Regions from separate parts of the Ammoniphilus soli genome, predicted to be linked through region 1. Evidence: riboswitches for the same ligand, from Rfam matches in the RefSeq annotation. Region 1 holds a riboswitch; each other region holds the start of a gene.

The links. A riboswitch is a leader RNA that binds a small molecule or an ion and turns the genes downstream of it on or off. The one in region 1 is predicted to bind cyclic di-GMP.
Region 2: linked by a shared signal. The riboswitch ahead of ABLT31_RS03800 (hypothetical protein) and the one ahead of ABLT31_RS25965 (anti-repressor SinI family protein) in region 1 are both predicted to bind cyclic di-GMP.
Region 3: linked by a shared signal. The riboswitch ahead of ABLT31_RS21425 (EAL domain-containing protein) and the one ahead of ABLT31_RS25965 (anti-repressor SinI family protein) in region 1 are both predicted to bind cyclic di-GMP.
Region 4: linked by a shared signal. The riboswitch ahead of ABLT31_RS27950 (Flp family type IVb pilin) and the one ahead of ABLT31_RS25965 (anti-repressor SinI family protein) in region 1 are both predicted to bind cyclic di-GMP.

Annotation. Positions count from the first base shown of each region.
Region 1 covers NZ_JBEGDL010000018.1:75,284-83,240, reverse strand. Annotated here, with positions in the region: gene ABLT31_RS25985 (hypothetical protein) at 1-819, shown strand, start outside; gene ABLT31_RS25980 (CBO0543 family protein) at 1,025-1,450, shown strand; gene ABLT31_RS25975 (superoxide dismutase family protein) at 1,619-2,785, opposite strand; gene ABLT31_RS25970 (hypothetical protein) at 2,946-3,281, opposite strand; gene ABLT31_RS25965 (anti-repressor SinI family protein) at 3,827-4,021, opposite strand; cyclic di-GMP riboswitch class I at 4,002-4,086, opposite strand; gene ABLT31_RS25960 (acyl-CoA dehydrogenase family protein) at 4,291-6,006, shown strand; gene ABLT31_RS25955 (class I SAM-dependent methyltransferase) at 6,099-7,262, shown strand; gene ABLT31_RS25950 (bifunctional 4-hydroxy-2-oxoglutarate aldolase/2-dehydro-3-deoxy-phosphogluconate aldolase) at 7,384-7,957, opposite strand, start outside.
Region 2 covers NZ_JBEGDL010000001.1:676,733-684,689, reverse strand. Annotated here, with positions in the region: gene ABLT31_RS03830 (ArsR/SmtB family transcription factor) at 1-149, shown strand, start outside; gene ABLT31_RS03825 (arsenic transporter) at 168-1,454, shown strand; gene arsC (arsenate reductase (thioredoxin)) at 1,485-1,907, shown strand; gene ABLT31_RS03815 (ArsI/CadI family heavy metal resistance metalloenzyme) at 1,928-2,401, shown strand; gene ABLT31_RS03810 (AzlD domain-containing protein) at 2,479-2,799, opposite strand; gene ABLT31_RS03805 (AzlC family ABC transporter permease) at 2,790-3,506, opposite strand; cyclic di-GMP riboswitch class I at 3,763-3,847, shown strand; gene ABLT31_RS03800 (hypothetical protein) at 3,828-4,061, shown strand; gene ABLT31_RS03795 (YitT family protein) at 4,280-5,089, opposite strand; gene yppF (YppF family protein) at 5,514-5,735, opposite strand; gene ABLT31_RS03785 (hypothetical protein) at 5,981-6,622, shown strand; gene ABLT31_RS03780 (PQQ-dependent sugar dehydrogenase) at 6,727-7,773, shown strand.
Region 3 covers NZ_JBEGDL010000012.1:65,550-73,506, reverse strand. Annotated here, with positions in the region: gene ABLT31_RS21445 (sensor domain-containing protein) at 1-1,090, shown strand, start outside; gene ABLT31_RS21440 (aspartyl-phosphate phosphatase Spo0E family protein) at 1,119-1,295, shown strand; gene ABLT31_RS21435 (flagellar assembly protein A) at 1,342-3,375, shown strand; gene ABLT31_RS21430 (hypothetical protein) at 3,394-3,567, shown strand; cyclic di-GMP riboswitch class I at 3,637-3,725, shown strand; gene ABLT31_RS21425 (EAL domain-containing protein) at 3,842-6,355, shown strand; gene ABLT31_RS21420 (response regulator) at 6,376-7,957, shown strand, end outside.
Region 4 covers NZ_JBEGDL010000023.1:43,212-51,168, forward strand. Annotated here, with positions in the region: gene ABLT31_RS27920 (CpaF family protein) at 1-1,246, opposite strand, end outside; gene ABLT31_RS27925 (AAA family ATPase) at 1,260-2,456, opposite strand; gene cpaB (Flp pilus assembly protein CpaB) at 2,453-3,001, opposite strand; gene ABLT31_RS27935 (pilus assembly protein TadG-related protein) at 3,032-3,934, opposite strand; gene ABLT31_RS27940 (TadE/TadG family type IV pilus assembly protein) at 3,936-4,316, opposite strand; gene ABLT31_RS27945 (A24 family peptidase) at 4,309-4,821, opposite strand; gene ABLT31_RS27950 (Flp family type IVb pilin) at 4,934-5,110, opposite strand; cyclic di-GMP riboswitch class I at 5,194-5,282, opposite strand; gene ABLT31_RS27955 (DUF192 domain-containing protein) at 5,529-5,870, shown strand; gene ABLT31_RS27960 (YbhB/YbcL family Raf kinase inhibitor-like protein) at 5,873-6,082, shown strand; gene ABLT31_RS27965 (hypothetical protein) at 7,416-7,957, opposite strand, start outside.

The DNA.
Region 1 (7,957 bases):
TTTGTTCCGATCACAAGCAGGCTAGGGGTCAATTCCGCTGTTGTTGTTCCTGGAATCTACAATATTTTAGGGGACATTAATGCCGCTGGGCGCATCGGCGGACCGATTTTAAAACAAGCGAAAGCCACGAAAGACGAGCAAAAAATCGCCATCGCCACAATGGTCCAGTCCCAACAATCCTTCTCCTGTTTTATGCTAGGCTTAATCGTATTGTCCGCTGCCGGGATTCATGCTTTCCCGCTCGTAGCCTTAACTATTTTTGCACCATTGATCTTAGTTCCGCTTATTCTAAGAAAAACCATTTGGCGTGATACCCGTCCGGTTTCCCTGAAGGACCTTCCTTCCTTTACGCCGAATACCCCTTTCTTTACTACCCTTTTTAACGGGGCAAAAGAAGGGGCCGAGCTTCTCTTCCTTCTTATCATTCCGTCGATTGCAGTTATCTTCGGGATCATCGGCCTTCTCGACTATATCGGAATATGGAAATCCATTGAAGCAGGCATGTCCTTTTTCCTTGGTATGATCGGTGTTGATCCGAAAACTGGAATCACCGCCATTATGGCCTCGCCTACATTAGCCATGGCCCAATTGCAGGAGTTTGCTGCTACTCTGGACCCGAGACTAGTCGTTGGAGCCTTTGTGTTAGCCGCTTCCGGTCTCCCGCTTTCGGATATCTTCGGACAAATTCCGGCCATCTGGTCCGCGAACTCCGACCTTTCCGCCAAAGAAGCCCTGACAGCAGCCTGTATTGGCATGGCAATGCGATTGGTTACTGTTGCTATTATTGCTTATGGATTAACTCCATTTCTAATTAAATAGAGAGCTAAAGGGATTCCTTGCAGACATATCCAACCGTCTGTAGAGAATCCCCTTTTCAATATAAATAAACTTTTTGGTATGAAATATACAATTTTTATATTTACGGATAGTGTCTCTTATTGTATATTTTTATTATTGTGAATTTTAGTGTGAGGTGTTTGCTATTAGCATCGAAAGAATCATCGAAATTTCTTCTTGGATCATCATGCTTTTTTTACTTTGGCGGTTCGTTCCGAGAAAACAGTGGCGCCAAGCGCACGTCGCTTTCCTTTTCATGCAACTGATGACTTGGTTCCTGGGTTTCCTCACTGTAGAGCTCAAACTACTCGAATACCCCATCCGGCTATTTGAATACGCTTCACGAACCAACTTTACCTTTGAATACTTTGTTTACCCCTCCATCTGCGTTTTGTTCAACTTGTATTACCCTGTAAAATCTACGCTGTTTTTAAAAATAGGCTATTATCTCTGTTATTTAGTGGGTATCACAAGTATTGAAGTTGCCTTGGAGAAATACACAGATCTTATAACCTATCTTCATTGGAATGCGTTATGGACCTTTATCTCCATGCTAGTGACTCTATTTCTTTCACGCAAATACTTCAAGTGGTTTTTTAAATTCGAGAGTTAGGGGATAATTCTCCAATACAAAAAAATAGCTTGCCGAAGCAAGCTTTAGGGTGATGCGATACAAAAGAGAGATTGTCATGAGTGCTGGATAGGAGGCCCTTCACTCACTGTTTATTATAACTAGGAATTATTAAAGAACTATTAAAAAAGTTTGTCCAAAAGTTAACGATTATTGAGGAATATTGCCTCCAGCTATACGAGCTCCTGAATCCCCAGCAGGGTCTGTCTTGTTATCATCTGGACCAGCATGAAGGATTACAGATTTGCCAAAGATGGAGTTTGGCTGATCCTTCTCAAGGGAAACACCTTTAAGTACGAAAAAGGCATTTACATTTCCACTCTTGTCGGCAACGAGGTTAGGAAGATCTCCAGCATGGGCTCCTTCCGGATTCTCATGGCCATGCTTCTTCCCTTCTGGATTAAAATGTCCGCCAGCTGTTGCAAAATCGTTGTTCTCGATCGAATTGGAATGGATGTGGAATCCATGCTCGCTATTCGGAGCCAAACCTGAGGCTGAAACCTTAACCACCACTTGAGGTCCGAGATTATAGAAAGCGGCATAGCCGATTTTTTCAGAATTTGCATCAACTAAGTCTACAAAAGCCGTTCCAATGCGATGCTGCTCCTCATCGGAAATAAAGTAAGCGTGAAGATCATAGTGAGGAACCTCAAATCCAGGATGGCCATTTGGAACAAATTCGATATCGGTTTGGACAACTCCAGGGGATGGCAGTCCTTTCATTCCGGGTACACTTACATGGGATTTGCCATTTGCGAAATCCTCTTGGGCAATCATATATTCCAAGAACACTAAACGACCTTCATGAACTCCGTAGATAGGACCCAATGGCAGTTCAGCAGGATTTGCCCAATGCTCACCCATCGCCGGTACGATGCTTCCTGGTTCTAAGTTAATCGTTCCTTCCGGAAGAACCAATACGTAAGCTTCCTTCGTATCATTATTCCAAGTAAGCATTCCATTTACTGCAGCACTTAAATCCTTAACCCAAGCTGTAGCTTCTCCATGAGCCCAGCGAATATTACTGATCGTTTTTCCATTTAAGCTCACGCTCTGTTGATCTTTAGAAACCTCAACCGTCTTATTGAACAAATGGGCATAGGCATCCACAGACACATAATACTTGCCTTCATGGATGTGGTTCGCCATGGATTTGACCTCCACTCCATTTACGAGAGCGGCAGGCTGCCCCGCATGAGAGTGTGCCTTCTGAATAGAGCTTTGTACACCTGTCACTGGAGCACCACCATGCGCGGAAGCCAGTCCGGTAGTCAAAAGCAAACTACCAGCTACTAATGTTGAAGCTAACTTTTTCATAGAAACACCAACCAATCTATAAATATTATGTAATCATACTTCTAAATTATACCATATTTAACCAATGCTAGTAACCTTTACAAAAATAGTCAAAATTTTAAGATATTACAAAAGAACTAAATAAGGGATGAAAGTTTGGGTCTTTCCACCCCGTTCCTCTTTATTTTTTTAGTTCAATTATCCCTAAGATATCTTCTGCAGACTCGAAATGCATTTTTCCATCCAATTGTACATAGGAAATTCGTTGGTTAGACAGTTTATAGCGATCAATGGCAGCGGTATTCCATTTTAGATCGAACACTTCTTCGTCAAACGATACGGTCTGGATTCCAGCCTGTTTAATGGGCTCAATAACCGATTGAATCCAACCAGGGGTATGGATAACTTTTTGCGAAGAAAAACAAACATAGCCCCCAACTCCTATTCCCAAAGAGCTGAGGGCTATGACCATTCTTCTGTATTCAATTAAAACTCCTTTCCTCTTTTCATCCCACATGTGAAGAAATCACGCGCTTTGCTTACACACCCCCCCTATACCAAGTTCACCATCACTTACTAGGTCAGAAAGTTTTATATAAGCTGCCAATCCGGGATCCTTTCAAAAGATATTGTAGATTTCCATTCTATGCACGATTTTCTGGGGTTACTGCATGGCATCCCTCCTGTGGTTTAACTTTACAACTCTTTATGTACATCACCTCTTCTGTAGTTTTGGTAGGTGTGTTTCTAAGGTGTATCTTTATAATACGGCTAAAATTGAGTTTTGTAAATGTTCAGAAAAAGCAGCCTGAACCTATTTAGCCTTAAAATTCCACTTCTTTCGCCTAGCCAAACCCTTTTTCAAAGCTATATTGCTCCCAAGATCAGTTTAACCCCTCACCTATATCAACTATAATAGATATTGTGGGCTTTTTTCAGACCTGTGACACCGCCTAGTTTTCTATTCCCTCTACAGCTTGATTGAGATCTCTACTCATTCTATTTTAAAAAGGGGACAAAAAGAAAAACAGTACTTTGGTACTGTCCTAGTCTCGGCGCTGCTTATGCTATACTTTCAGCTGTTTGATTCAAAAACAGACGAATTTCTTCAGGCGTCATTCCCAGTTCACGTGCTTCCATGATCAAATCAACCCACTCTGAATCTAATTCCTTCTCTTGATTCATATCCTTCCTATCCACCATAGATTCCCCCCACACCTGAGATATGTATTGCTCCTCAGGCAACCCAGCCGTCATGACATCCCTGTTTTAGACCCGTGGCTTTGCGTCCCCACCTTTCGATAGGTTTGCCCTTTACCTAGATTCATATAATTCATATTATTCAAATATATAGTTATTATAACTAGATACTATTAAAAAGTATGTCAAAGCATGTCATAACTCAAAAAAAATTTAAATTATTGTTGAAGAATGACCAGAAGGATAGAAAACGGCCTGATGCTTCGATCATGCACCTCCCCTTCCTAACATAGGATATATTAATCTGGCTTCGCGGGGGAATGTTCATGATCCAGTATGAGAAATGGGAGTCCGGAAATGATGTTCATTGGTATCGAGAGGATCCCCTTCTCGTTCGGTATGCGAAAAGGTATTTGTCCGATGCGTCTTTTCGTTTCGCGGAGCCGTTTTTTCAAAAGGCCGGGGCTTGGGCTGCGGGACCTATGGATCGGAGGGCCGCCTATACCGATCGTGAGGGAGCCCCAAAGCTAATCCGCTATAACCGAAAAGGAGAAGAAATCAACAGCATCTGGTATAACGAGGGCTATTTGCAGACGATTCGCGAGGGATACGGAACAGGAGTAGTGGCTCTCCGTTATAATCAGCAGGTTCCGGAGCCTCTTTCCTTCATGACCAATTCCGTTTTGTTTTACTTGTTATCTCAGGCAGAGACGGGGTTTACCTGCCCCGTTATTTTGACGCAATCGGTGGCCTTTGTGCTTGAGAAATTCGGCTCCATGCAGCAAAAGCAGGATTACCTGCTACGTCTCGGCAGTATGGATCCTCAACAGCTCATCCAAGGCGGAACTTTCTTGACAGAAATCCAAGGAGGCTCGGATGTCGGCGCGACGAAAACCATAGCTGTAAAACATGGGGATCATTATTTGTTGAGCGGAGAAAAATGGTTTGCCAGCAACTGCGATGCCGAAATCAGCTTGGCACTGGCGCGCTGCAACAATCGACCAGGGACAAAAGGGTTAGGGCTCTTCCTTATCCCCCGTAGCCTGCCTGACGGAACTCCCAACCGCATTTCCATTCGGCGGCTGAAGGATAAACTCGGCGTGAGGGCGGTGCCCAGCGGCGAATTAATCCTGCAGGAAGCTGTGGGCTACCTGATCGGAAAAGAAGAGCACGGCTTTAAATACATGGCTGAAGCCCTCAATGTCTCACGATTAGGAACCGCCTTAGGCGGATTGGCTATTGCCCGGCGGGCGTTTTGGGAAGCGGCCATCTATTCGGCGAATCGGCAAGCTTTTGAGCAATCGGTTCTCCAGTTTCCCCTCGTAAGGGAAACGATGGCTGATCTTATCACCGAAATTGAAGCAGGCTGGGCCCTTCTTGCTCAAACTATCATGGCCTTCGATGAGGTCCATACCTTTCAGCGAGCGACCAAAGACCGCCATACGCTGCTTCGTCTTCTCCTGTCCCTGGGGAAGTATCGTGCAAGTGAATTGGGGGTATCAGCCGCCAAAGCCGCACTGGAGCTTCACGGCGGGAACGGCTATATCGAGGAATATGTCACAGCTCGCTTGCTGAGGGATGCGGTCGTCAACCCGATCTGGGAAGGCACAGCCAATATCCAATGCCTTGAAATCTTAAAAATTCTACAAAAAGATGGATTGGGCCCTTATACTCAAGACCTTCGAAATACCTTGCAGCAAATCCAAACGGATCCTCTCACACCGTGGCGGGAGAGTCTTCTGGCCGAAATTAGCCTATTAGAAGAAGAATTCAAGCGGCTTTTGGTCGCAGATCCCTCTACCCAGCAAGCTTGCTCGAAGCATCTAGCCGATCACCTGTATAACCTGTTTGCGGCTGTGCACCTGCTGGAAGAAGCCCAGTTTGATATCCGTACCGCCAACGATTATCGGCGATTCCTTGTTTTCAAGCGATGGTTTCAACAAAAGCTGGAAACACCTGGACAGTCAAGGTTCTCCATTCCATTTGTCCTGTCGGACGAAATGTTTAATGCCCTTGTTCGCTTCGCTCCTTTCTCTATGTAGCAGGAGGATATTAGATAGAATATACATTCTATAAAAGATGGTGCTGTTCCCGTGATTGTTCAAGACCAGACAAGAAGGGTGGACTGATCACATTGCAAAAGCATATGTTTCAGCAGTTTTTTAGCCGCATGAGCAGTGCTCCATTCCAAGTCCGCTATTGGGATGGAAAGGTCGATCGCTATGGCGAAGAGACCCCTTGTTTTGAGATTCACTTCCGCGAAAAACTTCCTTTCCCAGAGATCATGAGCAATCCGTCTTTAGCGTTCGGTGAGGCCTATATGGATGGAAAGCTGGAGCTTACCGGAGATATGGATGAAGTATTAAGGCTGCTGAGCCGCAATAGGGCGTCCTTTGTCCCCAAACTCCTAGCTCCCCTTACGAAGATGGCATCCAAGAAGGTGCAAAAGGAAAATATCCAATACCACTACGACTTGGGGAATGAATTTTATTCCCTTTGGCTGGACTCCACCATGAGCTATTCCTGCGCGTATTTTAAGAACGAGGACGATTCTCTAGAGCAGGCGCAGCTCCAAAAGATTGACCACGTATTGAAAAAGCTGCAGCTCAAGCCCGGAGAGAAGCTATTGGATATCGGTAGCGGCTGGGGCTGGCTGATTGTGCGCGCAGCCCAGCAGTACGGCGTTCAATCCATGGGGATTACGCTAAGTGAGGAGCAGTTCAAGAAAACGAAGGAGCGCATTCAGGAGCTTGGGTTAGAGGGATCAGTAGAAGTCAAGCTGATGGATTACCGAGATCTTCCTCACACGGGGCTCCGTTTCAACAAGATCGCCAGTGTCGGAATGTTCGAGCATGTAGGTCAAGCGCAATTCCCTCTATTTATGAGATCCGTGGAATCCGTCTTAAACGACAAGGGCCTTATGCTGCTGCATACCATTACTTCCCCTAGGGAAGAAGCGACCAATCCATGGATTACGAAATACATCTTTCCTGGAGGCTACATCCCCTCCTTGAGGGAAATCGTCAACCTGCTGCCCGATTATGATTTTCACGTGAGTGATATCGAAAGCTTACGGCTCCATTACGCCAAAACCTTGGACCACTGGTCCGAACGCTTCGAAAAACATGTTGAAAAAGTCCAAGAAATGTACGGGGAAAAATTCGTGCGGATGTGGCGGCTTTACCTACGCTCCTGCGCCTCGTCTTTTCGGGTAAGCGGGCTGAATATTCATCAGATCTTATTTTCCAAAGGCTTAAACAATGATATGGCTTTAACCCGAGAGCATGTATATCGTTGAGATATGGACACCTATAGATCAACCTCAATTGTGATAAGATCGTATATCTTATCACAATTGGATCGGAGGTTTGAAAAAAAGCCTGGTCAGCATCCAGTTAAGGACGAGACCAGACTTTTTCTTATAACTTATTACTGCGTGCTTCTTGTATAGCTTGAACATACTGCTTTGCTTTTTCCGTAATCCGGGCAAAATCCTGTTCTTTGATCGCATTCATATCGACTAGGTTTCCGCCCACTCCTACGGCAGCCACACCAGCTTCAATGAAAGAAGCTACGTTTTCTAAATTCACTCCACCGGTTGGGATGATCGGAATATGCGAAAGCGGGCCTTTTACATCTTTGATGTATTTGACTCCCAATCCCGTGGCAGGGAAGATCTTGACCATATCCGCTCCCCACTCCATCGCTTGAATCATCTCGGTTGGCGTCATGACACCCGGTACAGCGACTTTTCCGTACCGCAAAGTGGTCTGAATCACATTCTGGTGAAGGCTGGGACTAAAAACGAACTCCGCTCCGTGTTCAATCGCTAACCTCGCCGATACCTCATCGATGACGGTTCCTGCCCCGACAATCGCTCTTCCCTCAAAAGCTTTCGATAGCTGGCGGATCGATTGGAAAGCTCCGGGGGCATCGACGGTAACTTCAAGGGATGTGACTCCCCCCTCGATCAGGCTTTCCGCTACTTTTTCC
Region 2 (7,957 bases), on a different contig from region 1:
CGGAAAATAGGAAAGGGCAATGGGTCTTTTATTCGCTCAACTACAGCAAATTTGAAGATATCGGCTTTTCATTAGATAAGCTGCCTGACCTTTCCGAGAAACTTAAGGAATTAGAGGAGAAAGGCCTCCTTGTCCAATGCGAGGCCTAACTGAAGGAGAGAGAAGTCATGTTAGCAGCTATCATTTTTGCCATTACGCTTGTCTTTGTGATTTGGCAGCCAAGAGGTCTTTCCATTGGCTGGTCTGCTTCAGCTGGTGCTTTATTGGCCCTTAGCTTTGGAGTGGTCACGCTGCAAGACGTATGGACCGTTACAGGCATTGTATGGAACGCGACTTTAGCGTTCGTTGCCATCATTTTCATATCATTGATCTTGGATGAAATTGGTTTTTTCGAATGGGCTGCCCTGCACATGGCTCGCCTCGCTAAAGGAAACGGAAAGCTCATGTTCGTCTATGTCATTTTACTTGGTGCTGCGGTTGCTGCCTTTTTTGCGAATGACGGGGCCGCTCTGATCTTAACCCCAATCGTACTAGCTATGGTTCGGGCTTTGAAATTTGATGAAAAAATGGTCATCTCTTATGTGATAGCCAGCGGCTTTATCGCTGATACTACCTCCTTGCCGCTGATTGTCAGTAATCTAGTCAACATTGTTTCCGCAGATTTCTTTGGCATTGGCTTCGTGGAATATGCGAGCCGAATGCTGATTCCTAATTTTTTCTCCTTGTTTGCCAGTTTAGGTGTGCTCTACCTGTATTTTCGCAGGAGCATCCCTGCTAGCTATGACCTGTCGCAATTGAAAAAGCCAAGTGAAGCGATCCGGGACCTGAAACTATTTCGCTTGTCCTGGATCATTTTAGCAGTCCTGTTATTAGGGTATGTTTTGAGCGAAACCTTTGAAATTCCTGTTTCATTTATCGTAGGAATCGCGGCAATCGTCTTTATTTGGATAGCGAAAGGCAGCGAAAAAGTGGATACTCTAAAGCTGGTAAAAGAGGCTCCCTGGGCAGTCGTGGTATTTTCGATCGGGATGTATGTTGTCGTTTACGGACTTCGTAACGCCGGTCTTACCGACATGTTAGGACAGGCGATCCAATGGACAGCCGATTACGGTTTGCTTTCAGCAACGATGGGAATGGGATTTATTGCGGCCATTCTCTCCTCTATCATGAATAATATGCCAACCGTGATGATCGATGCCCTAGCAATACAGGGGACATCCACAGAAGGTATCATCCGGGAGGCTTTAATCTATGCAAACGTTATTGGATCCGACTTGGGACCCAAAATTACGCCTATCGGTTCTTTGGCTACCCTTCTTTGGCTGCATGTCCTTTCCCGCAAAGACATTACCATTACTTGGGGGCAATACTTCCGAACAGGGATTGTATTAACGATTCCTACCCTGTTCATTACTCTCCTTGGACTGTACCTTTGGTTAATCATTATTTCATAAAAAAATCAAACGAATTTTAGGAGGCTCACGATGAAAAAACCGCTTGTATACTTTCTATGTACTGGAAACTCCTGCCGAAGCCAAATGGCTCATGGCTGGTTGCATGAAATAGCTGGAGACAAATATGAGGTAAGAAGCGCCGGCCTTGAGGCCCATGGCTTAAACCCTCGTGCCGTGCAAGCGATGAAAGAAGCCGGAGTGGATATCAGCCACCATACCTCTGATGTCATCGATCCTGAAACCTTAAAGAATGCGGATTACATTATTACGCTTTGCGGTCATGCCAATGACCATTGCCCCGTCGTATCCAATCCTAAAGCCGAGAGATGGCACTGGGGTTTTGACGATCCGGCTAAAGCCACCGGGACCGAAGGAGAAATTATGGAACAGTTCCGTACGGTTCGCGACGAAATAAAAGCACGCATGGAGCAATTTGCAAAAGAAGGAAAATAAATGAAAGCGAGGGAAAATCGATGATAAAAAGAATGCATGTCGCCATCAACTGCCAGGATCTAGAGGCATCCCTAAAGTTCTACCGGGCATTTTTCGGAACGGAACCCACCAAGGTAAAAGACAACTACGCGAAGTTTGAATTAGATGACCCGGCTCTGCACTTCTCGCTGAATGTAAGACCTTTTGAGAAAAAAGGTGCACTTAACCACTTGGGCTTCCAGGTGAACACAACCGAAGAAGTATTAGCTCTTGGCGAAAGATTACGCTCTGCAGGACTTCTTACGATTGACGAAATGGGTACGACTTGCTGTTATGCGGTCCAGGATAAAGTATGGGTGTACGATCCGGATGACAATGCATGGGAGATCTTTTATACCAAGGAAGACTCCGAATTTGAATCGGCTGGTGACCCAAGAGATCTATCTCTATGCTGTGCACCCGCACCTAATCAAGTTACCCCTGTAGCCATAGAACTAGGCAAGTTCAAGAAATAAATTTGGTTTCAAATAAAAAGCGCCTCTCCCCAATGGAAAGGCGCTTTCTTGCATCCTGCTCGATAGGACACTTTTTATCACGACAAAAATCGTAACACCATGGTGGAAGTAATCCCTGCAACGACTGTCGATAACAAGCTGCGTGTCATGATGGCCACTAAAAAGGTCGGCAGGGCTGCTAATGCTTCTAAATTAAGTAATGAGATTTCTCCGTCATGCATCAAAAGCTCTTGGCCGATTAAAGCCGCCATCACAGAAATGGGAACATAATTTAACCACCGCATAGCCCACTCCGGCAATTCAATTCGGCTTAGTACCATTAAAGGCAGTACCCTTGGAATGAACGTAACAAGAGCCGTACCTACAATAATCAAAAACATACCCCATCTTACTTCCATTTTTCCATCACCATCCCTACCGTGGAGGCCAGCACCGTCGCTGCAATGACACCCATACTGCCTGAGATCGCAAAACTGCTGCCCACAGCGATAATTACGGCACTTACCGCAACAATAAGATCTAATTTCAAATTGGATCTGCTTATCATAGCGAGAATAAGAAGACCGATAAACATAGCGGGCAAAGCAAAATCCAGTCCGAACTTCTCTGGATTTGCAATCCATTGCCCGAAATACGCCCCTGCAAGATTGGCTAAGAACCAGTTCAGATAGGCGGTTATATTGAGGCCATGCATCCATTTTTCACTGATGCCTCTTTCTTTTGCCCTCTTGTTAATCGCAACGCCAAACGTCTCATCTGTAAGAAGAGAACCCACAAGCATATTCCTGAACGGTGTAAGATGTCTAAAAAAAGGAGATAAGGCAGCACTAAGTAAAATATGGCGTAAATTCACAAACAAAATGGTAATAATTATAGCAGTAGGCGAGCTGCTTGCGGCTATCATCCCAGCGGCAATAAATTGAGCTGACCCGGCATAAAGAGCGATTTCCGCTATGCTAAGCCCTGCTGTCTTTTGAACAACACCAGCAGCAAACCCAATGCTAAGATAGCCCAGTAAAGTCGGAACGCAATCTTTCACCCCTTGCAAAAAACTGTCTTCCCTCTGAGCCATATGGGTTTCCAGTTGAACATTTTCCAGACTCACCCTACAACCTCCATTCAAGTTCAAACAAATAGAAAATACGGTTCACCTTTCTTGAACCGTTTCCTGCAGCTTCATAAAAATAGTCTGTTTCTCTACGAGACCTCATAAATGAGCATACAATCATGCTTTATTTATAAAATCATGTATAAAAATATTTGTCAAACACTCAAGCCTTCAAATTTAAACAATATATTCATTAACTTGACAAGGACTACCCCTTTTCTTTTGCTGATAATTATGATAAAAATAGATTATACCACGATAATAGCAAATTCATCGAAAGATGAAGACGCAAAGCCACGGGCCTACCGTTGAATAACCATGGCAGCCGGGTTACCGAAAGGAGAAATGAAAGTGAAGGTAGAAATCAAGCGTCTCGAATTGATGACAAACATTGAAGAGTTAAGGGTAGTAAAGGAAAAACTAAAGGATGACGTTATGGACCCCATGTTAAACTGGCGAGAAAGAATTGAGTTATATCAGTCTATACAAGGGATTAATGAACGAATCCAAATGTTAAACAGTAGACTCCAAGAAAACCTCGTAAGCGCTTAGCTGCAAGCTTTCTACGTCCTTTAAGATCATAAATCTCAAATAGAAAAAAGAGGGTGTCCCAAAAGCCTAGCTTTTGAGGGACTCCCTCTTTTTTCGCATAAAAAAACAAGAAAACCGTTCTCTTTGGTAATTTCGTAGTTATCACGCCAACGACTAACAATATAGCAAAATAAAAAGATTGAATTATCCGTTGTGAATGCCATTTGCACCTTCTCCCATTAATGTATGTCTTTCTTCTTGAATCGTCCTCCTTTAACATCATGGATATTCCCAATGGCTAAGAATGCCGTTTTGTCTACTTCTTCTACAATGGATTTGAGCTTGGCTTCCTCCAGTCGAGTGATTACGCAAAAAATAACCTTCTTGTCATCACCAGTATATCCGCCTTCACCCTGTAAATAAGTCACTCCACGACCTAAACGAGCTAGAATCGTGTCTCCTACCTCCTTATGCTTGTCACTGATAATCCATACGGATTTTGATTGGTCCAACCCTTCAAGGGTGATATCTATCATCTTAAACGCGATATAGTACGCAATCAGGGAATACATCGCCCGGTCCCATCCAAACACAAAACCGGCACTGCCCAAAATGAACAAGTTGAAGAACATCACGACTTCCCCAACAGAGAAAGGCGTTTTCTTATTAAACAAGATGGCAATAATTTCCGTGCCATCCAGCGATCCGCCATAACGGATAACCATCCCTACCCCGGCGCCTAAAATGATTCCTCCAAACACGGCAGCCAGAAGGGGGTCTTTCGTCAAGACGGGAACAGGATGCAATAAAAATGTTCCAATTGACATAACGCTTATTCCAAATAAGGTGGATATTGCGAACGTCTTTCCGATTTGCTTATATCCTAATAAAAGAAAAGGCAAGTTGAGCAAGAAAAGCAGATAGCCCAATTTGATACCCAAAAGATGTGAAAGGATGATCGAGATTCCAACAATCCCCCCATCAATAACCTTGTTGGGAACTAGAAAGATCTCCAGTCCTACGGCAACAAAACAAGCCCCTAAAAACATAAAAATGGCTCTCTTTAATATTTTCAGTTTTGTCAATTTTTGATGTTGAATTTGTTGCTCTGCATGCGCTGTTTCCAAACAATTCTCACTCCTTTGGGTAATGATTCTGTCCCTCTTGATAATTAGAAAAACTCAAGTCTGCTATTAAAAACGCGAGGGTAAAGATTAAACCTTTGTTTTAGTTTATGGATAAAAGAAATTAGAAATAGTTTAGCTAATCTCCAATAATTATAAGAGACCCATTGGGTAATTCCTGTGGAGAATGCAAGAAGGAGTATAACCTCACTTAAAAACCACGGACTTTCTTCTACTTATTTTATTATAGCACAATTTAACACGATCAGTTATGATACCCTTCTGACCATTGCCGACAAAATAAAAAGCCTTTCGAGGTAACCCCGAAGGCTTTAAATTAGGAACCTTTTTATAATATTACAGTGCTTTCTTCAATCTCCTCAGAATCACTAAAATAAATAGGCTTTTCTGCACCGCGCTCATGGAGACCTTTGAATAATTCACGATACTGAGAAAGGGAAAGTTCTTCACTGATGTAGGAGCGTTGGATAAAGTCCAGAAGTTCATTGATATTAGAGGGCTTCACTTCCTTAACCTGAATAAAATTATGGATTAAAGTTTCTAAAGTCATTAATAACCCTCCCATTTGTTAGCGTTTACATATACATCATAACATGGATTTACAACAACCTATCTTTTTCTAAAAATTTAAACTTACGACAAATTTCAACAGGGGTAAACAATTTCCACAACAAGAAAAGAGTGACGTTGGGTAATGGGCGGCTGAATCAATTCAACCAAAATCCACTGTTCCCTCTTCCTATTTGAAACCTTCTGTTCCAGTAAGCCGTCAATAACTTAAAAGGAGGCAATCAAATGAAAAATACCTTTCAAATTCTGTTCCTCGGTTTATTTTTTCTATTGGCGGGCTGTACTGAGTATGGACCTGTTATTCCAAGAGAAGTCAAGCAAGAAACAACGGATCAAAACGACTCCAAAACTCCGGATCTGGAGGAAAAGATCGCACCTGAAGATATTGCAGATGTAGCGGTACTTACTTTAAAAGAAAAGGATATGCAATCTTTATCACAATACATTCATCCTTCTAAAGGGATCCGTTTTTCACCCTATGGCTATGTGAGCTTAGAAACAGATTTGGTCTTTACTGCCCAACAAGCCCAGCTGCTGATGACGGATACCACCGTATATCATTGGGGAACATTTGATGGTTCCGGAGATCCTATTGAAATGACTTTTACGGAGTACTACGAAAGATTTGTTTATGACCATGATTACACTCAAGCAGAACAGACGGCCATTAACCAAAGAATCGGCCAGGGCAACACCCTAGATAACAGCCAGGAAGTTTATCCCAACGCTACCATTGTTGAATATCATTTTTCAGGTTTCGATCCCCAATATGAAGGAATGGACTGGAGAAGCCTTCGCATCGTATTGGAGGAAGAGGATGGAAAATGGTATATAGTAGGAATTATCCACGATGAATGGACGATTTAGGCAATGCAAAATAGCTATCACCTGACAGTTCTAAGAACAATACCTTATTAGTGACAAATTCAGTTCCAGCAATATTTTCACTTTAGGGAAAAAGGTGATCAACCGTGTACCATCCAAAAGAAAGGAATGCATCACTGAGTCAGGCTATGCCGTATCGCGTCAGAGTATTGGCTACAGGGCTGGAAGTTCCCTGGTCGCTTGACTTTGCGCCAGACGGAAGAATGTTTGTAACCGAGCGTCCTGGGCGAATTCGAGTAATACAAAACGGGAAACTTTTGGCAAAACCGCTTATTACGTTTGCCTCTCCTTTCGTCAGTGTTGGAGAAGGAGGATTGCTGGGTTTAGCCGTCGATCCGAATTTCCGTCGCAATCATTTTTTATATGTCTACTACAGCTACCAAACTAACCGAGGAATTAGGAATCGACTTGTTCGGCTAGTAGAAAAAAACAATCGAGCAGCGTTAAACAAAATCTTGCTCTCGAATATTCCAGGTGACTCCGTGCACGATGCCGGAAGGCTGAAAATCGGGCCAGATGGGCATCTCTATATTACCACGGGAGATGCTGGACAATCCGATTTGGCTCAAAGTCGTAAGAGTTTAGCGGGTAAAATTCTGCGTATTCGTTTAGATGGGTCTATACCAAGAGACAATCCTTTTCCAGGCTCCGCGGTTTATACTCTTGGTCATCGCGACCCCCAGGGACTTGCTTGGGATCCGCGAACAGGACTCCTTTACAGCTCAGAACATGGGGAAATCGCGCATGATGAAATCAATCTGATTCGCAAAGGTGCCAATTACGGCTGGCCACTCATTGAAGGAAATCAGCGAAGACAGTCTTTTACTCCCCCGCTGATCCAAAGCGGGAACCAAACGTGGGCGCCTGCAGGAATGACGTTCGTGTCGCGAGGTCCCTGGAGGGGGCAATTACTGGTAGCCAATTTGAGAGGTAACCAGATCTTGCGGTTTTCCATAAGTCGAAAGAATCCTCGTTCCATTCGATTAGTATCCAGCTTTTTCAAATCGCGCGGGAGAATCAGAGACATCGTGGAGGGACCTGGCGGTTCACTTTATGTATTGACCAGTAATCGGGATGGACGTGGAGATGTGAGACGCGGGGATGATAAAATATATCGTTTAATCCCTAAGTGATGGATGAAGGTTTTGAGCGGAGTCTCTAAGGAAGGGACTCCCTTTTGTGCTAAAATTAGCATACTTTGTCCTTATCAATAGCTTGTCTGCAATAATTAGAGGGTTCCCACTCGAATAGGTCACCACTCTTGCGGGACTTATCCCATTGCTGAGAACCGTCTTGTATTAGATCTGAAAGGTTCAT
Region 3 (7,957 bases), on a different contig from region 1:
GAATGGTTGTATAGCAAAAGACGCTACCATGGCTCGCATGGGAAGCGACGAATTTTCCATCCTGCTTCCCTATATTGAGGGGCTACAAGAGTGTGCAAGCCTGGCGGAAAAGATGGTTCATGCCCTGGAAAAACCTTTTGTTCTGGAAAATCGCGAAATTTTGATCGATATTCATATGGGAATATGCATCTATCCCGTTGGCTCCCAAGACGTAGAAACCTTGATGAGAAACGCGGAGAATGCCATGTATCGCGCCAAGGAAAACAGAGGGGAGAACATTCAATTTTTTACTCCTATCCTTCATGAACAAGCCTATGAACCATTTTCGCTGCAAAGAGATCTTCAAAAAGCTTTGACATGCGATGAGCTTTCTCTTCATTATCAACCACGCGTGAATATAGACTCAAAACAAGCAGTGAGTGCTGAAGCCTTGCTGCGATGGAAGCATGCCGAGAAGGGGTGGATCGCTCCGGCAGAAATGATTCCAGCAGCCGAGGAGTCGGGATTGATCCTGGAGGTAGGAAAATGGGTAGTGCAAACGGTATGCAAACAGAACAAGCGATGGCAAGATGCAGGCTATTCCCCTCTTCGCATAGCTGTAAATATATCCGTAAAGCAATTACAAAACTCAGGTTTCGTAGACATGATCTGCGACATACTGGTTGAAACAGGCCTGGATGCCCAGTGGCTGGAGCTGGAAGTCACGGAAAGCTGCATGATTGAGAATGTTCAGGAAACCATGTGCAAAATAGAGCAGTTAAAATCGATGGGCCTTAAAATATCGATTGACGACTTTGGTACAGGCTATTCCTCATTAAGCTATCTTAAGTGTTTTCCCATTGACTTTTTAAAAATCGACCGATCCTTCATCACACACATCACATCGGATACGGCGGATCAAGCCATCACGGCCACCATCATTGATTTGGCGAGAAATCTTCAAGTTAACGTGGTGGCTGAGGGAGTGGAGACAGAAGATCAACTGAAGATCCTAGGCGAACTAGGATGTGATGAGATCCAAGGATATCTCTATAGTCCTCCTGTCCCAGCGGAGGAATTTAAACGTCATTGGCTAAAGCAGGTTCCTTAAACTTTTCCATGAATAGGAGAGACAGACGATGAAGGATCCATTGCTCCAGTTGTTCAAAGAAATCGAGAAGGAAAAAAGTGAACTGCTGGAAATCTTTAAGGAGGTCCAATCCCTGCATGACGAGAGGGTCATCAAGCTCAGCCAGGATTTGGACAGGCTCATTGTTCAATATCAGAAGATCCAATTAACGCAGAGGCGCGATTAGATGAATATGTAATTCACCTATATTCAATCGTGAGAGGGAGGGTAGAATGAGCCATTCAGTCATTGTCTCTAAAGGGAAGGATGTCCACGAAGCCATCACGATCGGTTTGGAGGTTCTTGAAGCCCGCAGGCAGGAAGTGGAGATTGAGATTATAGAAAATGCGACGAAAGGGTTTCTGGGGATATTCGGCTCTAAACCAGCCATTGTACGGCTAGTAAAAAAATCGCTTGAAGATAAAACCGCAATGGATCAACTCCGAAGTCAGGATCAGGAGGTGAGTCCGTCTAAACCTCAGGACACCTTGCCGGAGATGACCGAAATCGGGAAGGCCTGGATCACGGATGGGAGAATTTTTTGCAAGGAAACGCCTACCCACTATCCTACGATCACGCCAAAGAAAGGGATTACCCTATATAAAAATGGGGAGATCGTGAAACAACCAACGGTGATCTCGGAAAAAGACCAGTTTAAGGTTGATCTAAACGATGAACTAAAGGAAACAACCTGGTCCATCGAATTGGACGATAGGAAGATGATCGCCACCCTTCATATCCAGCCGGGGTACAAGCGGACCCGTACCCTAGTGGATCAAGAGCCTAGTCCGCATATCAAGCTGGAATTCGCCGAAGAGGAGGAGATCATCAATCACCTCCAAATCGCTTCGGTCGTCCAGAGAATGCAGGAGTTGGGGATCCAAACTGGGATACGAGAGATAGAAGTCTTTAAAGCTTGTGAAGCCCGGGTGTCTGGTGTATTCGAGATTGCCAGAGGGATTGAGCCTGAGCAGGGTCAAGACGGTTGGCTGGAATTGAAGGTAAACACCGAACTATTGAAAAACGAACCAAAGGAATTGGAAAATGGGAGGGTGGATTTTCGGGAGATCCAAACGATTCCCAGTGTGGATGCAGGCCAGGTGATTGTGATCGTTCACCCCCCTGCCGCAGGAAAGCCAGGGATGACGGTTACGGGGGAGATGATTCCGCCACCCCTGCCGAAGGAACTGAATGTTCAGGCAAGAAAAGGAGCGGACTTGATCGAAGACGGGACGAAAATTGTGGCCGTGGATTCGGGAAGGCCGCACATTGAGTACCAGGGGAATGTAGCCAGGGTTTCCGTCGTGCCCCGATTATATCACGCTGCCCATGTCGATTTGGCTTCGGGAAATCTGCATTTTTCGGGAGATATCGAGGTTCAAGGAAATGCGGAAGAGGGAATGACCGTCGAAGCCCTGGGGGATGTCCTCATACATGGTTTGAGCAATCGAGCGATCATTACAGCCGGAAATCGCATCGTGATCCGGGGAAGTGTGATTAATAGCTCTCTTGCCGCGGGAAAAAGCAACCTTCTGCTGGAGGATATGGGCCAATTGCTCGGAAAGATAGCGGACCAATTAGAGGGGCTTGCTTTGGCCATTCAGGAGCTTTATTTAAGTGCCGCTTTTAAAACGTCGGACTTTGCCCGGATGGGACTAAGCTCGTTGATTCGTATTTTACTAGAGCGAAAATTCAGTGAGGTTCCGAAGCTGGTTAAAGAATTGTCTGACTTGACGGCGAAAGCAGATAAAGAACAAAGGCTGGACCAGGGATTTAAGGAAGTCGTGATCAAGCTATCCAATGGATTCCTGAAGTTTCTGCCCACACAATTTCGTGTCCAAAAAGATCTTTCCGCTTTAATCCAACAGGTAAAAGCACTCGATGAATGGAGCCGCACCCCTTCAGAATCCGATGCCAGCATCATTATTCCTTATGCGCTAAACAGTGAAATCTATTGCAGCGGCGATGTATACGTTATCGATCAAGGGTGCATCCATTCGAAAATCCATTCGGGAGGCAGACTGCAAGTAAGCGGCATGGTACGCGGGGGACAGGTTTATGCTGCGTTGGGGGCCGATATTGGGGAAGCGGGAACCCCCGGCGGAAGACCAACAAGGATTCATGTGCCTTTTGGACAGACGATACGCATAAAGTACGTGATGGAAGGAACCTATCTCCAAATCGGAAATCAAACGCATCAATTTCTGACAGCAGACAACGATGTCTTTGCACGGATCGATCGAGAAGGGAATTGGCTTTTTCATTAGGATGGGGGAGAAAATGGTATGTTTGAGTGGCAAATAATGCTCAAGGAAGACAAGGCCATTGTTTTATTTAAAGGGGACATTGATATTGAAATGACAGGAGTGCTGGAGGAAGAAATGATGCCGGCTTTTTATCGTTTTGATCGTGCCTGTCACCGCCCGAATATTGTCGAAAAAACACAGGGTATTATTTAGCAGCTTTAAAACTGTTTCCCTTCATTGAACCGAGGGTCCATCCACTATATACTTAAATAAAAAATAGGTTGTTGATAAAGGCAAACGTACCAAAAGGTGGGGACGCAAAGCTATGGGTCTAAGGTCATTTCATGAACTACGACTGCCAGGCCGCCGAATAGTGAAGACGGAGGGCTATTCATATTTGAATAGCCCTTTAGTAGGATAGCGTCCGTTTTTTGCCCGCCTATTTTAGATATAGTAGATGAGATTCAAAGGAGTGGAGAAGGTTAACATGGACAGCGGGGAAAAAATCAATATTTTATTAGTGGACGATCGACCGGAAAATCTTTTAGCTCTGGAAGCAATTATTGAGAGAGAAGATTACAACTTAATCAAGGCTTTATCAGGCGAAGAAGCACTCAAATCTCTGCTGAAATATGATTTCGCTGCCATCTTACTAGACGTACAAATGCCTGGAATAGATGGCTTTGGAACCGCCAAGATCATTAAGGCTCGCGAAAAAACAAGAAATACTCCGATTCTTTTTATCACCGCGAATAACATGGATTCGGAGCATATATTTACCGGTTATTCGATTGGGGCTATAGACTATATCCTGAAGCCTTTTGATCCCATTATTTTAAAGGCGAAAGTCGAAGGGTTTGTAGAAATTTATAAAATGAATCAAAAGCTGTCCAAGCAAGCCGATATTCTGGCTGAAAAGACAACAGAACTGAAGAAAGCCTATTCGGAGTTGGCTGCCGTTACGGACAAGCTACGCGTATCTGAGGCTTTAGCCAATGTCATTAGCGAAACATCCATTGACTCGATGATGATACTGGATGAAGAGGGTTTGATTCTTAAAGTAAACCCTGCTGTGGAAAAAATGTTTGGTTATGAGGAGTCAGCGATTCTTGGCCAATACATAACTTCATTATTGCGGAGTGAAGCATCACAGAAATATATCCGAGATGCATTTCAAGCGATAAATAATTTAGAAAATATATTGGGTTATGATAATTCCAGAGAAATTGAAGCTACTCGAGCAGATGGCACTTCATTTCTGGCTGAAATCCAATTCGGAAAACGATACGTCCAGGGGAAATGCATCGTGGCTTGTACCGTACGGGACGTGACGAAAAAGAAGCAATATGAGGAAATGATTACCCATATGGCCTATCATGACGGCTTGACCGATCTGCCGAATCGAAGGCTTTTTAACGATGAGCTGAGTCAAAGGCTGCACCAAGCCAAGCAAAAGAACCAGCCCTTAGCGATGATGTATTTGGATATGGACCGTTTCAAATATATCAATGACTCCCTTGGACATATCACTGGGGATAAAATGCTTCAGGAAATTGCTGTCAGGCTGGCATCCTGTATGCGTGAAGGGGATTTGGTTGCAAGGGTAGGCGGAGATGAGTTCAATGTAATTTTGCCGGATACCGATCGGGAGAACGCGCTCGAAATCGCAGAGCATGTATTGGACGCTTTTAAAAGGCCATTTTACATCGATGCTTATGAATTATATGTAACAACAAGTATTGGAATCAGTGTGTTCCCATACGATGGCGAGGATGCCCCTGTGCTAACGAAGAACGCGGATGCGGCCTTATATCGTGCAAAAGAACAAGGGAAAAATCAATATAACGTGTACCATTCCGGGATGAATATCCAATCTTATAGAACTTTTATTATGCAGAATGAATTGCGGAAAGCGATCGAACGGGAGGAGTTTGTGCTCGTTTATCAACCGCGGGTCGAGATGGATTCAGGCCAGATCCGAAGTGCTGAGGCGCTATTGCGCTGGAACCATCCGAGCTGGGGAATGGTATTGCCGTCAGAATTCATTCCTTTAGCTGAGGAAACCGGACAGATTGTGGAAATTGGCGAGTGGGTGCTCAAGGAGGTTTGCCAACAAATCAGGGAGTGGCAAAAAGCCGGGCTGTCTCCCGTTCGCATAGCCGTGAATGTTTCGGCGCAGCAGTTTTTACAGAAAGGCTTGAGTGACAGCATTCATGGGATTCTCCTTGAAACTGGATTGAGCCCCGAGTTGCTGGAGGTAGAAATTACGGAATCCGTCATTATGGGAAATGAAGAGACCATTACTCGAACCCTCAATCAATTAAAAGCGATGGGGATCTGCATAAGCATAGATGATTTTGGGACGGGCTACTCTTCCCTGAATTATCTAAGACGTTTTCCTGTCCATGCGTTAAAGATCGATCAGTCCTTCGTTCGGGACATCTCCAATATACAGGGAGATAGCACCGCGCTGGTATCTACTATGATTTCACTAGCACACAGCTTAAAGATGTCCGTGATCGCGGAAGGAGTGGAAACAGAGGAACAGCTGAATATGTTGAGAAAGTATAATTGCCAGGAATTTCAAGGTTACCTTTTTAGCCCTCCCGTTTCGTCCAAGGAGTTCGAAGACTTCTTATCAAAAAGTCAGGAAGTTTCTTTTGAAAATATAGCTGAAAAACGAGAAGGGACAATGGATGGGGGTTACGCCCATGTTCCTAAAGATCAAGCCAATATGGATAAAGAAATCCTGGATCTTGCCTTGAAGCACACCAAAGAATTATATTCGATTTCTTCGAGGGAAATGGATGTATTTGAGTTAATCGTAAAAGGGTTAAGCAATAAAGAGATTTCGGATCAATTGTTTATCAGTGAACATACGGTGAAGAATCATATTACGCGTATCTTTCAAAAACTGACAGTGAATGATCGCCTGCAGGCGATGGCCAAGGTCTATCAAACCTGTATTGAAGAAGGAAAAGCTTCCTTCAGTAAAAAATAGCAGAGCAAGGAGCTCCCGTTATGAAAATTAAAACCAAATTATTGTTAGGGCTGAGTGCCTTGCCTATTCTTATTTTCCTTTTCATAGGAATGGGCTGGTTCCAGCTTTCCAGTCTCCATAAAATGAGTGACTCATTGATTGCCGACAACGAAGCTTCCTTTTTAGCGAATCAAATTCACATCAAGGTGAAAAATCAGGCCATTCATTTAAGAAATATCGTCGTTCTCAATAATCCACCCTCCATCCAAAGGGAATTATCTGCTTTGCAAAAGGAAAGTGATGCTGCTGAACAAGACATTGCTTTACTTGAATCGCAAGTAAAATCAACCGAACAAAAAAAGAGAGTAGAAGATCTAAAGCAAACCAACGAACAATTCAATGCCTATAAAGAGAATGTGATTAGCCTCGTTTCTGAGGGGAAAAGGGAAGAAGCCCTCCAGTTGATTAATAGCAATGCCTCTGCCATTCATGATGAGTTTTTACAAGTGATTTCCAACATGACGGATGCTTTTGAAACGAATATGAGAGCTTCCCTGAGCAATATATCCACTGACTTCCAACGGCAAATTCTCATCAGCAGCTTTATTTCTTTGATCGGAATCATCATTGCCTTAGGCTTTGTGTTTCGCAGCGTCTGGACGATCGCCACTCGGCTGAATCGCGTTTCGGGTGTGATGACGAATGTCGCCCATGGAAAGGCGGACCTTAAAACAAGAGTGGAGGTCCAATCCCATGATGAGATCGATGACGTTGCCCACTCGTTTAATCTGATGGCGGAGTCATTAGAGGAGCAGGCAAGAAAGGAACAGAATCAGAATTGGATCCATTCCAATATGGCCGATATGACAACGAGCCTAAGCGGTACGCATGATTTGGAAACTTTGTCCCGGACCTTCCTGTCCAAAGCAGCCCCCTTGCTGGAGTCATGTCAGGCCGTATTTTATGTGAAAGACGAGGTGTGCGGGGAAAAGCCCGTCTTTAAGCTGCTTGCCTCCTATGCCTTCAAGGAAAGGAAGCACGCTTCGAATACGTTTGGCTTGGGGGAAGGCCTTGTCGGCCAAGCTGCGCTTGAAAAAACCCCCATTATCCTTACGGAGGTTCCAGCGGATTTTATTCGCATCAAATCGGGGCTTGGGGAAGGTCAGCCTCTGAATATTTATGTATTGCCCATCCTTTATAAGGACGATGTCAAGGGAGTGCTAGAGATCGCTTCATTTAAACCGTTCACTTTGACTCAGCAAACCTTTTTGGAGAAATTGGTCAGTAACCTAGGGATTATAGTGGACAGTGTCATGGGAAGAATTCAATTAGCTAAATTATTGGAAGAATCCCAGGCCTTAACCGAGGAAGTCCAGGCTCAGTCGGAAGAACTGCAATCGCAGCAAGAGGAGCTTCGCGCCACGAATGAAGAGTTGGAGGCGCAGACCCAAGCGCTTCGCCAGTCCGAAGAGAAGCTTCAGGCCCAGCAAGAAGAGCTGGAGCAAACCAATGCGGAGTTGGAGGAAAAAGCCAAAAGCTTGGAGGAGCGGAATAAGAAAATTGAATTGACCAATAGGGAAATGGAAAAAGCTCGCGCTGAGCTGGAAGAAAAAGCAAGACAGC
Region 4 (7,957 bases), on a different contig from region 1:
TGCCTTCCTCACTTACTCCTGTCTGCCGGAACACAAAGAGGTCTTGCAGGACAATAGTATCGCCCTCCAGATTCAACACCTCGGAAATGTGCGTAATCTTCCGGCTTCCATCCTTCAGTCTGGACTGTTGAATAATAATATCAATCGCGCCGGAAATCTGCTCCCGAATCGCGCGGACCGGCAGGTCCAATCCCGCCATCAGCACCATCGTCTCCAAACGGGAAAGCATATCCCGCGGTGAGTTCGCATGTCCAGTAGCCAATGATCCGTCATGACCGGTGTTCATCGCCTGCAGCATGTCCAAGGCTTCAGCGCTGCGGACCTCCCCGATGACGACCCGATCCGGTCGCATCCGAAGGGAATTGCGGACCAAATCCCGAATCGAAATCGCGCCTTTCCCTTCAATATTCGGCGGGCGGGTCTCCAAGGAAACCACATGCTCCTGAGATAATTTCAACTCGGCCGCATCTTCGATCGTGACGATTCGTTCTTCCGGAGGAATGAAGGAGGACAGCACATTCAACAGCGTCGTTTTCCCCGAACCGGTGCCCCCGCTAATGAACATATTCAAATGCCCCTTGACACAAGCATCCAAAAAACGAGCCATGGCTTCACTTAGCGTTCCAAACCGAATCAGATCTTCCATTTCCAGACGATGCTGAGGGAATTTTCGTATGGTGATGGTCGGTCCGTTTAAAGCCAGCGGCGGAATAATCGCATTCACGCGAGAGCCGTCCGGCAAGCGGGCATCGACCATTGGACTATTCTCATCAATCCTTCTCCCTAACGGGGATACGATCTTCTCGATCACTTGAGTGACATGGGCATCATCCCGGAAAAAAGCAGGGGTCCGTACGAGGCACCCCCCTTTTTCTACATAAATGTGATAGGGGCCATTGACCATAATTTCCGATATGCTCGGATCCTCTAATAAGGGAGTAATCGGGCCATAGCCTGTCAATTCATTGACCACCGTATTCAGCAATTGCTTTTTCCCCTCGGAGGTTAGGCTATCGGCTTCGGATTGGAGGAAGGGTTCTGCAAGCTCCCCGATCAGCTCCTCCATCTCCTCCTCCTTCGCATGCGGATGTTTTTTAAGTTCGGCAACCAAAAATTTGTGAAACTCCATCTTTAAGCTCGATTGAACCGGGTCTTCCCGAACCAGCTCCAAGGTATGCCTCCCCTGAGGAGCCTGCGGCTGTATCGCTGCTGGATGTTTCTCTGCTAACCGTTTTAATAGAGACAATTGAGATCCCCTCCTATTTCCTTAAAATCCGGGCCAACATCGATCGCTTCGTACTTTTAGCTTCCGCCCTGCTCCGATCCTTTGGGAGCTTATGCAGCTTAAGAGTGAGAGCAATCAAACTTTTCGATACGGCTGCCCTCGGACTCAAGGTAATAAAGGGAACTCCTTCATTCCCCGCTTTAACCACCGTTTTTCCTTCACTCGGAATTCGGTGGAAAACCGGCAAACCGAGAAATTGCTCCACCGTATCAATCCTTAAGGCCTCAAAATCCGAATCCCGGTTGATCACCACCTTCACCCGATCCTTGAGTTCAATCGCCTGTAAAGCGTCAATGCACAGCCTGCTATTTTTTAGCGTTGGGACCTCCATTGAGCTGATCAAAAGAATGTCTTCCGAATTTTCCAAGGCCACGAGTCCCGTTTCTACCAATAACGGCGGGGTATCGATCAACACCACGTCATATCGCCGCTTTAAATCAGCTAAAATCCGTTGAATGTGCTCACCGGTAACCACTTCTGCCAGTTCCGGCCGATTCGGAGCAGGGAGGATATCTACACCGGAACGGTGTTGCACGATGTATCGCTCTACGCTTTCCTTAGCCTCCCCATCCCCCTCCACCACCAGTTCATAGATCGTTCTTTTCGGATGAAGGTCAAAAAGGATCGCGACATCGCCAAACTGAAGATCCAAATCCAAAATGATCACCTTCAGATTATTCTTAGCAAACGCAACAGCCATATTAACAGCTAGCGTCGTTTTCCCAACTCCGCCCTTGGTGCCGCAAACCGAAATCACATGTCCGCTCTTCCCCTGGTCCGGTTTGGATTCCTTTCGCAGCGCTGTCTCCTTGAGTTTCATGACTTGAACGGCCTCGTTTAGTACCTGTGCCAATTCCTCCTTCTTGAAGGGCTGACCGATGACATCAACCGCTCCCATCCGCATCGCTTTTTTCAGATCCACCTCTTCTTGCGGAACGATCAAGATCACCGATACCAAGGGATGGGTGAGAGAAATTTCACGGCATAATTCATATGGAGTCTTGGCGAGCTGCAAAAATACGACGGCCCCCTCCGCTGAACCCTTCAATGCCTCACGCAAATCAGAAACCTCTGTATACCATTTGGATGGATTCCCTGACCCGGACAATAGGGTTTTAAGAGGACCCAAAGAAGCAGGCTGATCGGTCAGTCCATACCAGTCGATCTTCATTTCGGAATCTCTCCTTTGCCCAACTGTTCAGGTGTGATGTGTTTATGCGGAGTGGTAGACCTATCTTCCCGTGAACGCAGCATCAGGTGAAAGCTTCCTTCCGGGCTCGTCTCAATCATGGCGACCGCAAGTCCCTCGGTCGGCAGAACCTCAAGGGTAATGGTCCGGTACTCGTTTTTTTCTCCTGGTTTAGGAGCGGATATCGATTTGCCGACAGCCAGTACCCGGACATGCTGTAAAAGGATTTGATGGGGATGAAGGGAAATCACGTCAACGAAGTCACCAGGGACAATAAACCCTGACACCCCTTGCACTTCATTGATATTCACCGTGATCGCCCGCTTCCCCTCAGCAATCTCCAACGCTACCGGAGCAGCCTCCGGCTTCACCTCACCTTCCTTCGGTTCCTCATTCGCCTGGGGTGGCGGCGGGGGTTCGGTTGCAGCTGGCTTGGCATTCGAGCTGGGGAAAAGCAATAAATAAACGATCGCCGTTGCCATTAACCCAAAAACCAATGCCCCAAGCCATATTTTTCTCGTGTTCATCTGACCACCCTTATTCTTCCTAAGATCAATTTATTGAGCTAGTTTAGCCCCATAGGTACCGTAATTCGCCTGGACTGGAGAAGTCGCTCCTTCATGGACGAATTGGATAAATCGTCCAACGACCTCGTCCGAGCTATTCATCCCTTCAAGGAAAAAGGAGGCAAACCCCACCACTTCCACTTGTTTAATCTGGTTGCTTTGAATGGATACCGCTTTATAAACGGGAACAAGAACAATGTTTGGACAATCACTCGGATAATCCTGATAGGTCGCAGTACCGTGAAACGGACAAAGAGACCGGCGATAATTTACCGCTCTTTCCGTTGGACCAGCCATATTCCCCGTCTCCGTATTGAGAATTGCACCAACAGAAAGGTACTGAAGAAAGCCTTCTTTCAAATCCGTTTCATAATTGCGGGCTCCGGGTCCCGTTAACGCTAACGCCCCGAAATTCCCTACCGTGGAATCCCCGACCTTCAGCCTGACTTGCGTGCCGAATGCTAGGTTCGTCGTATATTCTACACCCAGCGGAACCGCTCCCTTACCGGAGGTTAGCGGATTTAACTCGGCCGCAGCCCGAGCGGCTACACTGGCAGAATGAAACCCGATGGCTTTAGCAAAGAAGAACTCTTGGTCTTCCGTTGCCCTAGCCTCCATCCTGGTATTGGAAAGATTAAAATTTGTCTGTAATTTCGATGGGTCCAATCCATTAACTTCAGCCGTATAGGCGGCCTCTTCCCTCGCTTCATCGGGAAAGGACGGAAGCTCCTGAATCCCGGCCAGCACAGCTGCGTCGAGACTTCGCTGGAGACTCGCCTTTTTCTGATATAACAGTCCCCCATCGATGGCCAATGCCACAAAACCCAACAGCAGGGTCATGATGATCGCTAAAAAAGCAGCAACGGCTCCTGTTTCGTCTTTAAGCCACTTCACCTTATTCCATCCTCATCGTTGTTTTCTTTGAAAAAGAGTACGGATTGGGCAGGAAGGGAGTTAATAAAGGCGTCGTCAATGGAATCGAGTATGCCAGATCCACGGTGACATAGGTCCCCCGCCTGCGCTCAGTCTTGGTTGGGGTAATCGACACCGTGAGATTCGTACTCCCTAAAGAACCCGACGCCTGAGAAATCACATCCTGGATTTGCTGGTCCGTACCGCCTACACTGGCTGCCCTTGCCCCTTCTCTTCCCGCATGATCTAGGGTTAATTGCGCATGAAAGATCCTCGCGAAATCGATTAAGCCAAATACCAGCAGCAGTAACAAGGTAACACATAGCGCCATTTCCACCGTGGCTTGACCCTTTTCATCACGCATCAAAAACCCCACCCAGATAATAAGCAAGAAACACCCCCGCAGCAATCGCTACACCGTAAGGCAAGGTATAGCCCTTTTCCTTTGCCGACGGATGGATCGGTTGAATCTTTCCTTTATCAACGGTCAAAAACAGGAAAAATCGAAAGAGAAGATACTTTAATTCTTTTCGTACAATAAGAACTACTAAGGCCATCACCCCGCCGGCCATCGCCATGAAAAGAAAAGAACTAAACACAAAGCCTGCCCCTTTCATCGCACCCACTGCCGCCAGAAGCTTCACATCTCCCGCTCCCATTCCTCCGAGAACAAAGGGAATCAGCAGAAGGCCTAAACCGAGCAGGAATCCCTGCCCACTGAATAGAAGACCACTCCATCCATCTATGACTGAATGGTATATAAGACCAATAACAATGGTCGGAAGTGTAATGATGTTTAGGATTTTCCGTTTAGATAGATCGGTTATAAATGAAATAATAAGTACGATCCATAGGATGTAATCTATCATGGTCGTTTCCCCTTTTATGAAGAAAGCCCCACTTTTCAAGGGGAAAAGGGAGCTTTATGTATGTTGAGATATTTTAATAGGACCCTAAAGGCTTTACTAATTCCAACTAATTTTAAGATGCTGGTGTTGTTACTGCTGTGTTGACTTTGTTAAATAAAGCTGTGATTTTTGTACCAAGCGGCCCCATAGCAACAATAGCCCCAACCACAATCAACCCCAAAATCAAACCGTACTCCACCATACCTTGTCCTTCTTCTTCACGTACCAAACGCTTTACAAAATTCATCATCACAATTCCCACCTTTAACAGTTTTTTTGAAATAAAAAAATACTATCCCGAAGAATAGCATCTACTGTAGGTAGGCATATGTCTTCGGCAGCTGGCTGGCATAATCATAGAATTGATATTAGCCCCTGTAGCTTTGCGTCCTTAGATTTCCCTAAGTTTGCCTTTTCGATTGTTTATAGCTATATATTAGTGGGAAATAGGTAACTTTCATATGAAACAATATTCCTATTTTTTCTACCCAATTTTATATTAAGCAACAGGAATCAACTCCTATTGACAAAAGTTTTTATTGATTTTTGTAATAATATGTATAATTTTCGATTATTTTGTTTCTCAAATAACAAACCCTATTAACCTATTGCGAAAACCATCCATTCACCTTAAGGTAAAACTAAATCATTTTAGGAGGATCTCAGCAGTGGCTGTTCATAAATTTCGGTATGTAAAGATAGATAAGAAAGAAGAATCTTCAATTGATCTCCATCTTGCCTTTACGTTTTGGAGTCGGTTTTGGGGATTAATGGGGAAAAAGAATACCCATTTGGGCATGATTTTTAATAGAACTAACCAGGTTCATATGTTTTTTATGCGCTTTCCCATTGACGTTTATTACTTGGACAAGGAAGGGACCGTCATTCACATCGTCCGAAGCCTTAAACCGTGGAGAATCAGCCCTCGCATAAAAGAAGCCTACTTTATTATCGAGTTTCCGGCAGGATATGAGACCCAAATCAATTTAAGAGACAAGTTTCATTTGTAATAATCGATGTTTTCCAAACAAATCAAGCCTATGGCGGAACTCAGCCACCAGCCAATTCAGGAAGGCATGATGATCACTTAGTACTGTTTGCCTTAAATACCGAAAGTATCGACATTCCTGCCCCTTTTCTGGCGCTAGAGCAATTTGAAGCGGCCTTAAGCGGCAAGATCATTGGAAAATCGGAATGGGTCGGAGGCTTTACAAAAGAATAACTAGGGTGAATTAGATTACAAACGATCCAAAAAAGGCCTACTCTTATTTGAGTAAGGCCTTTTCCACTTCAAATATACGCCTGATCATAAGTAAGAAGAACATAATTCGAGCGGTGACAGGCATTTTTGTTGGATAAAATTTAGGTTTAAATTGTAGTATTTTTGCCCATTCCATTGAGTTCCGAATCCTATATAGTGATTACATCACAGGAGGTAATAAAATGGCCAACTCTCGCGGTTCAATAACCAAAATCACCAGTGACTGTAAATGGTCTTGCAGCAGATGTTATAAAAAGTGCAAAAATCACCGAAACCCACAGAGATGTCGTGATATATGCGACTGTAAAATAAGATGTTTCGATCAATGGGTCAACTCCAATGATTTTAATATTATGCTTCCCGCGTGCTGTGAAGATTGCGAACTAGGTTTTGATATTCCAACCAGAAATAAAAGAAAAAAGAAAAGTAAGCAAAGATAAAAAATGCAGCTATCCGCTTTATGTTATACCTTATTGACTTTGAAAAGATGGAGATATGTCTACAAAATCTAAAGTTTGCTTTAAAACTTTCATCGTACCCTCAATCGGTTTGGATGTAGACATCTCTGCCAGCCGCTTTTAACACGCTAATCGGATCGGAAGAACTTCCTGCAGACAAGAAGTTTTCGCGTATCCGTTCGACTGCCGGCTTTCCTTCCTCTAAAACTTGCTTGGCTAAAGCAGTAGAAGCAGCAAAACTAGTCGCTTACTGATAAACATAGAAATTGTATAGAAGTGCGGGATACGCGCCCTTCCAACGCAATTTCTTCGTCTGCTGCCATGAATTTCCCCTCGTATTTTTGGTTGTTTCGGAAGATCATCCTACAGCCCTTTCTTATGATTTTTTTCTTTTTAGAGCTTTTATACAAACGTTTATTATGTCTTTACCATAAATTAAAGTGTCCGTATTTATTTGGTTAAAAGGGGTTGTTTAAAAGTGCGTCTAATTATAGTCCTTTATATTTTGCTTGTTATTATTGCAAGGATATCAGAACAAGGAAACATAAGTTGGTTTTTTAGAAATTGCAGGTTGGTTCCCTGCCCAAATCCTCGTTTACCTCAGCATTGTATAGAATATGAAGAATGAATCCCACAAACTTGTTCCAAGTAATCCCTTTAAATATTATAATTTAGATTCTAAAGCTGAGGTTTGTTGCTTCCTACGGTTATTTTTTTGAATAAAGGGTTAGTTTTGGTTAAGATTTATTCCCCTCTTCCTCTATAAAAAAAAGATCCTGAAAGATATATCAGGACTTCAAAAAGGTTTGAATAATAGGGTTTCTATTCCTCGACTTCTAGATCACAAGTGCAGCTGGGGTTCCACTGCGCATCGACACCACTGGGTTATCACTATGAAGCCAGATATGCTTGTCAAAATGCGAAGGCTCTCCCAGGCCATGAGCTTCCATAAGTCCTTCAAATTCAAAACCAAATATTTTAGGCTTAGGACCTTTCCAATTAGGATCTAGCATTTCAGCCTCAGTATCTTTTCTACCGTGGATCTTTTTCCATTCTTCATATGAAACCATGTACTCTGCGCCTATAAGAACTAATTCACCGTTTGCGCTCCTTGTATAGAGAAGAAGCTCTGGTTGTTCTGGGATAAGAACGTCTTTATAGTTAAGATTTTTGCTATCCGGATGATTATTTACAAGATTAGGATTGAAATAATGAATACCCATTGTGCCTAATCCCAGACCGGCTAGCGGTGGTATATCGTCCGCATTTACACAATCCCCTACCGGTTCGTATCCAGCATCGATAGCATCTTGTACATCTTGGAATTTCTCAGTAACAGCCTTAACAGCATTGAGTTGATCAATCTGATGATTGTTCA